2 regions of the Streptomyces sp. NPDC022552 genome follow, and region 1 is predicted to be linked to the other one. Evidence: predicted binding sites of a transcription regulator. Region 1 holds the regulator's gene; the other holds the start of a gene.
The links. The regulator HspR, encoded in region 1, represses chaperone genes until heat shock. The targets are predictions, from matches to a motif close to TTGAGNNNNNNNNNCTCAA.
Positions count from the first base shown of each region.

Region 1 (3,404 bases):
GGTCTATAAAGAGGCCCTGCGTACGGGACGTATCGCCCGGTCGGACATCGAGTCGACGCCCTGCCTGATGGACCTCGACCTCCTGCGGCCCGACCCTGACGACGTGCAGTGGCTCCGGCCGGTTCCCCCCTCGGCCGCCCTGGCCCGTCTCCTGCTCCCGATCGAGAAGGAGATCCAGGAGCGTAGACGCCTCAGCATCGAACTCTCCGACGCGTTCGAGCCATTCATGTCGGTCAGCGTGCAGGACCCCACCACCACGCACGCGATCACCGTCCTGGAGGGCCTCACCAGGATCAACACCTCCCTGGACCGCGTCGTGGCCGAATGCTCCTCCGAGCTGCTGACCGTGCAGCCCGGCAGCGGCCGCAGCGCCCACACCTTCGGCGAGGCCCTACGCCGCGTCAGGCCCCTGCTCGGCCGCGGCATCCGGATGCGGACGCTCTATCAGCACACCGCCCGGCACCAGCCGATCACCCTGGCCTACCTCGAACGCATCGGCCCCGAGGTCGAGGTCCGCACGCTCGAGGAGATCATCGACCGGCTCATCATCGTGGACCGCAAGGTCGCCTTCGTGCCCGCGAGCCGGGACCGCCAGGTCGCCCTGGAACTGCGCCACACCGGGCTCGTCGAGTACCTCGTCGGCGTCTTCGAGCAGTTCTGGCTCCAGGCCATCCCCCTGGACAACCCGGTCACCTACCAGCCGCCGCTGGACGGCATCAGCGGCATCCAGCGCTCCATCGCCAAACTCCTCGTCGAGGGCCATGTCGACGAGGCCATCGCCCGCCGGCTCGGCATGAACGTCCGGACCTGCCGCGCCCATATCGCCAAGCTCGCCTCCGCCCTCGGGAGCGGCAGCCGGGCACAGCTCGGCTACCTCATCGCCCAGTCCGGAATCCTGGAGCAGGAACACTGAACGTGTACGTACAGATCGACCTCGACGGCCCCGCGGGAACCCTGCGCGTCTCCGGGCACGACATGCCCACCGTGGAGCTCGTGCGGGCCCCCGGCGACGAACCCGAGCCGCTGATCCCCATCGGCACCCGGCGCGCGGCCCGGCTCGCCCTGACCGTCGACGGCGCGCCCGCGCGCATCCGGCCCGGCCGGGGGCGGCTCCTGCGGCGCTCGTACCGGGTCGACGCCGTGGTCTCCGGCACCCGCTACCGGCTCGTGCCCTGCTCGTACGTCGAGAGCCGGCTGCTGCGCGACGGACGCCCCCTGGGGACCCTGGAGTCCTCCGGGGACGGCCGGGTGGACGCCGAGTGGGCGTCCGGCACGGAACCCGAGCCGCTGGACCGGGCCGTCGGCACCGCCCTCGCCGCCGCCTTCGGCACCGGCGGCGCGCCCTGGTGGGACACGGCGACGAACATCGTCGCCGAACTGATCCCGTAACGCCGGGCGGCGCGCACACCGGCCGTACGGACATACGGCGAGGCCCCCTCCGGGAAATCGGAGGGGGCCTCGCCGCGGGAACGGGGGAACTACTCGGGCCGCTTGGGGCGCCACACCACCAGCGCGCTCGCCTGCTGGACGTCGGTGTACGGCACCAGGTCGCGCCGGTACGAGGCGTGCACCTGCGCCTCGCGCTGGCGCATCGCCGACGCCGCGCCCTCGACGGCCGCCGACAGCTCGGCGACCCGCTGCTGGAGCGCCGCGACCTGGTTCTCCAGCTCGATGATGCGCTTGATGCCCGCCAGGTTGATGCCCTCGTCCTGCGACAACGCCTGGACCGTACGGAGCAGTTCGATGTCACGGGCCGAGTAGCGCCGGCCCCGGCCCGCCGTGCGGTCGGGCGAGACCAGACCGAGGCGGTCGTACTGACGCAGCGTCTGCGGGTGCAGGCCCGACAGCTGGGCCGCGACCGAGATGACGTACACCGGCGTCTCGTCGGTCAGTTCGTACGGATTACGGCTGCGTCCCGGTCTGCTGTCCATCGGGTCAAGCTCCCTTCGCGGCCTGGAACAACTCTGCCCTGGGGTCCTCGCCCGCCGTCGCCTGACGGTAGGTCTCGAGGGCCTCGCGGGCCTTGTCGTCGAGCTCCTTGGGCACCGCGACCTCCACCGTCACCAGCAGATCGCCGCGCGTGCCGTCCTTGCGGACCGCGCCCTTGCCGCGGGCGCGCATCGTCCGGCCGTTGGGGGTGCCGGCCGGAAGCTTCAGCGTCACCGCCGGGCCGCCCAGCGTCGGCACCTTGATCTCGCCGCCGAGCGCCGCCTCGTCGAAGGTGACGGGCACGGTGACGGTCAGGTTGTCGTCCTTGCGGCCGAAGACCGGGTGGGCGTCGACATGCACGACGACGTACAGATCGCCGCTCTGCCCGCCGCGCTCGCCCGGCGCGCCCTTGCCGCGCAGCCGGATCCGCTGCCCATCGGCGACACCGGCGGGGATGCGGACCTGCATGGTGCGGGAGGACTTGGCCCGCCCGCTGCCCTTGCAGACCTCGCAGGGGGTCTCTGCGATCAGACCGCGCCCCTTGCAGTCCACGCACGGGTCGGTGAGCGAGAACGAGCCGCTGCCGCCGCGCGAGACCTGGCCGGTGCCGACACAGGTCGGGCACACCCGGGGCGTGCCGTTCTTGTCGCCGGTGCCCGAACAGGCCTTGCAGGGCGCCTGGGAGGACATCCGCAGGGGCACCGTCGCGCCGTCCACGGCCTCGGTGAAGCTGAGCGTCACCTCGGACTCGATGTCCTGACCGCGGCGCGGCTGCGTACGCGTCCCCGCGCCGCCGCCCGCGCCCCGGTTGAACAGTCCGCCGAAGACGTCGCCGAGGCCGCCGCCGAAGCCGCCGGCCCCGCCCGCGCCACCGGGCCCCTGGGCTCCGCCGAAGAGGTCACCCAGGTCGAAGTTGAACGAGCCGCCCGCGCCCGGACCGCCGGCCCGGAAGCCGCCGTTGCCGAACAGCGCGCGGGCGTCGTCGTACTCCTTGCGCTTCTTGGGGTCGCCGAGGACGTCGTTCGCCTCGGAGATCTCCTTGAAGCGCGCCTCGGCGCTCGTGTCGCCCTTGTTGGCGTCCGGGTGGTTCTCGCGGGCGAGCTTCCGGTACGCCTTCTTGATCTCGGCGTCGGTGGCGTCCTTGGGGACGCCGAGAACCTTGTAGTAGTCCTTCTCGACGAAGTCCTTCGTGCTCATCGACGTCCCTCCTCTCGGACGATCTTCGCGTCAGCCCTCCTCGGGGCCACCGCTCTCCTCGTCTGCCGACTTCTCTTCCTTCGCGGCCGGCGTCGCCCCGGGCTGGGGCTCGGCCACCGCCACGCGCGCGGGCCGGATGGTCCGCTCGCCGATCCGGTACCCAGGCTGCAGGATCGCCACGCAGGTCGTCTCGGTGACGTCCGGTGCGTAACTGTGCATCAGGGCTTCGTGGATCGTCGGGTCGAAGGGCTCGCCCTCCTTGCCGAACTGCTGCAGCC
Region 1 covers NZ_JBVHGJ010000014.1:822-4,225, reverse strand. Annotated here, with positions in the region: gene ACZ3OF_RS28810 (helix-turn-helix transcriptional regulator) at 1-913, shown strand, start outside; gene ACZ3OF_RS28805 (hypothetical protein) at 916-1,389, shown strand; gene ACZ3OF_RS28800 (heat shock protein transcriptional repressor HspR) at 1,479-1,931, opposite strand; gene dnaJ (molecular chaperone DnaJ) at 1,936-3,126, opposite strand; gene grpE (nucleotide exchange factor GrpE) at 3,157-3,404, opposite strand, start outside.

Region 2 (3,404 bases), on a different contig from region 1:
CGCTCTTCTGCCCGTTCGGGGCGCAACAGTCTCACGCCCCTCTATCGCTCGGCGGACGGCCGGCGGTTCACGCCGGGGCCGTGGCCGTGTCGATCCGGGGCGGGGTGGGGGTCAGGGGCCGGTCGGGGGGCCGCCGTCGGGGAGGGCCGAGAAGACGCGCTGCAGGGCTGGAGGGCGCTCGCCGTCCGCGGCGACGACGACCCGGTACCGGTACGTGAAGACGTACTGGAACCCGTCGTGCACCGGCTGCCCCGTCGGCCGCGTGGGCACCTTCGCGTAGGCCGGATCCTCCAACGCCGCGCGCAGCTCGGCCACTTCGGCGGCGGTCATACGGCCCGTGCGCGGCGACTCCGTGCCGGACCGGGTGGTGTAGCTGCCGTCGTAGTGCACGATCAGCTGGTTGCGGACACCGGCCAGCCCGCCGTTGACGTTCACCTCGACGAGGACCTCGCGCGGACCGGGCTCATGGTCGTTCTTGACGGTCCCGTCCGGCGCGGTCGGGGCCGGCGGGACGGAGACGCCGCCCGTCCCCGGGGGCGTCGGCTGCGCTGTCTCCTCCTGGGCCGCGACCGGCCCCGGCGGGGTGCCCTGGTCGCCGCAGCCGGTCAGCGCCAGTGCCGGAACCAGTGCCGCCGACGCGGCCCACAGCCTCGCGTTACCACCCTTGAGCGTCATGGACACGATCCTGCCCTCACCCGATCCGGTTGACCAGGGCCGCGTGCACGGCGTCGAGACGGGGCCCGTGAGGCCCGCCCCGTCCGCCAGGTCGACGGCGTCCACACACGCCCGGCACCGGTCGAGATGAGCCTCGGCGTGGCCGAGGAGGTCGGGGGAGAGCTCCCCGCGCGCGTACGCGTCCACCCCCGCGCCGCTACGCGTCCCGCACGATCCCCGTCAGCGGGCACGTGTGACGCCAGCCCAGCGTGTCGTACAGCGCCAGGCCGTCCCGAGTCGCCGAGAGCACGCCCGTCGCCGCGCCCGCCTGTGCGGCCGCCGCCTCCAGCGTGCGCATCACGTTCGCGCCGAGACCGCGGCGGCGGTGGCCGGGGTGCGTCTCGATCTGGTCCGCGACCGCCGTCGCCCCCGTCGGGGCGATCTGGCCGCGGGCCGCGAGCGTGCCGTCAGGCGCCACGATCCGGACCCGGATCACACCGTCCCTGGTCTCCGTCGTCCGCGCGTACCCCTCCGGAGCCGGCGGCCGCGTGCCCGCGTCCAGGAGCTTCCACATCATGTAGCCCGGGTCGTCCGGGACGGTCCACCCCGGGGTGATCCACTCCGCGACCTCCTCCGGTCCGGCCATCACCTTCAGCCATGCGTGCGGCTCGGTGATCTCCTGGCAGAGCTTGCGCACGGACACCGCGTCCGGCGCGGGCAGGACGTGCCGGAACACGTGCGTCGGCAGGCCGACGTCGATCCGCCAGCCCCAGGGCTCGACGACGGCGGGCGGAGCGCCCCGCGAGACGGTCCAGCCCGCCACCCAGGCAGACGTAATAGTCATGGTGTCCATGGAGGCATTACATGGCCCTCGCTTCGCCCTGCGCCAGAGTGATCGCTCAGAGCGAACAACGCTCGGGGAACATCCACGGGCTCACGTGCATTGAGTCCACATAGCTCAACTTGACTGCCGAAGGGGAGATCATGGCTTCGACGTCCTCACCGCTCACTCTGCCTGTGCTGCCGCTCGACGACGAGGTCGTGCTGCCCGGAATGGTGGTGCCGCTGGACCTGTCCGACAACGACGTACGCGCCGCGGTCGAGGCCGCCCAGGCCGCCGCCCGTTCCGGGGCCGGCAAGCCCAGGGTGCTCCTCGTGCCCCGGGTCGACGGGACGTACGCCGCGACCGGTGTCCTCGGCACCGTCGAGCAGGTCGGGCGGCTGTCCGACGGCGACCCCGGCGCGCTCATCCGCGGCCGTGGCCGCGTCAGGATCGGCGCCGGTACGACCGGCCCCGGCGCCGCGCTCTGGGTCGAGGGCAGCGCCGTCGAGGAGACCCTGCCCGACCCGCTGCCCGGCTCCGTGACCGACCTGGTCAAGGAGTACAAGGCGCTGGCCACCAGCTGGTTGAAGAAGCGCGGCGCCTGGCAGGTCGTGGACCGCGTCCAGCAGATCGACGACGTGTCCGCCCTCGCCGACAACTCCGGCTACTCGCCCTTCCTCACTCTGGAGCAGAAGGTCGAGCTCCTGGAGACCGCCGACCCGGTGGTCCGGCTCAAGCTCGCCACCGCCCAGCTCCGCGAGCACCTGGCCGAGCAGGACGTGGCCGAGTCCATCGCGAAGGACGTCCAGGAGGGCGTCGACAAGCAGCAGCGCGAGTTCCTGCTGCGGCGCCAGCTGGATGCCGTACGCAAGGAGTTGCGCGACCTCAACGGCGAGACGGACGGCGACGAGTCCGACGACTACCGGGCTCGTGTCGAGGCCGCCGACCTGCCCGAGAACGTCCGTGAGGCGGCCCTCAAGGAGGTCGAGAAGCTGGAGCGGTCCAGCGACCAGTCCCCGGAGGGCTCCTGGATCCGCACCTGGCTCGACACCGTCCTCGAACTGCCCTGGAACGAACGGACCGAGGACCAGTACGACATCCAGGGCGCCAAGGCGATCCTCGACGCCGAGCACGCGGGCCTGGAGGACGTGAAGGAACGGATCACCGAGTACCTGGCGGTCCGCAAGCGGCGCGCCGAGCGCGGCCTCGGGGTCGTCGGCGGCCGTCGCGGCGGCGCCGTCCTGGCCCTGGTCGGCCCGCCCGGCGTCGGCAAGACGTCGCTGGGCGAGTCCGTCGCGCACGCGATGGGACGGAAGTTCGTCCGGGTCGCGCTCGGCGGCGTACGGGACGAGGCGGAGATCCGCGGCCACCGGCGGACGTACGTCGGCGCCCTGCCGGGCCGGATCGTACGGGCGATCAAGGAGGCCGGGTCGATGAACCCGGTGGTCCTGCTCGACGAGATCGACAAGGTCGGCTCCGACTACCGCGGCGACCCCGCGGCCGCGCTCCTCGAAGTCCTGGACCCTGCGCAGAACCACACCTTCCGCGACCACTACCTGGAGGTCGAACTCGACCTCTCCGACGTCGTCTTCCTGGCGACGGCGAACGTCCTGGAGGCCATCCCGGAGGCGCTGCTCGACCGGATGGAGCTGGTGCGGCTCGACGGGTACACGGAGGACGAGAAGGTCGTCATCGCCCGCGACCACCTGCTGCCCCGGCAGCTGGAGCGCGCGGGCCTGGAGCCGGGCGAGGTGGTCCTGGAGGACGCGTCGCTGCGGAAGCTGGCGGGCGAGTACACCCGTGAGGCGGGTGTACGGAACCTGGAGCGGTCCATCGCGCGGCTGCTGCGGAAGGTCGCGGCGCAGCACGAACTGGGCGACCGGGAGCTGCCGTTCACGGTCGGCGTGGACGATCTGCGCGGGCTGAT
Region 2 covers NZ_JBVHGJ010000008.1:295,265-298,668, reverse strand. Annotated here, with positions in the region: gene ACZ3OF_RS22580 (RNA polymerase sigma factor) at 1-35, opposite strand, end outside; gene ACZ3OF_RS22575 (zf-HC2 domain-containing protein) at 112-861, opposite strand; gene ACZ3OF_RS22570 (GNAT family N-acetyltransferase) at 872-1,507, opposite strand; gene lon (endopeptidase La) at 1,639-3,404, shown strand, end outside.
Region 2: lon (endopeptidase La) is a predicted target of HspR. The motif match lies at 1,598-1,616, and genes of this name have one in related genera.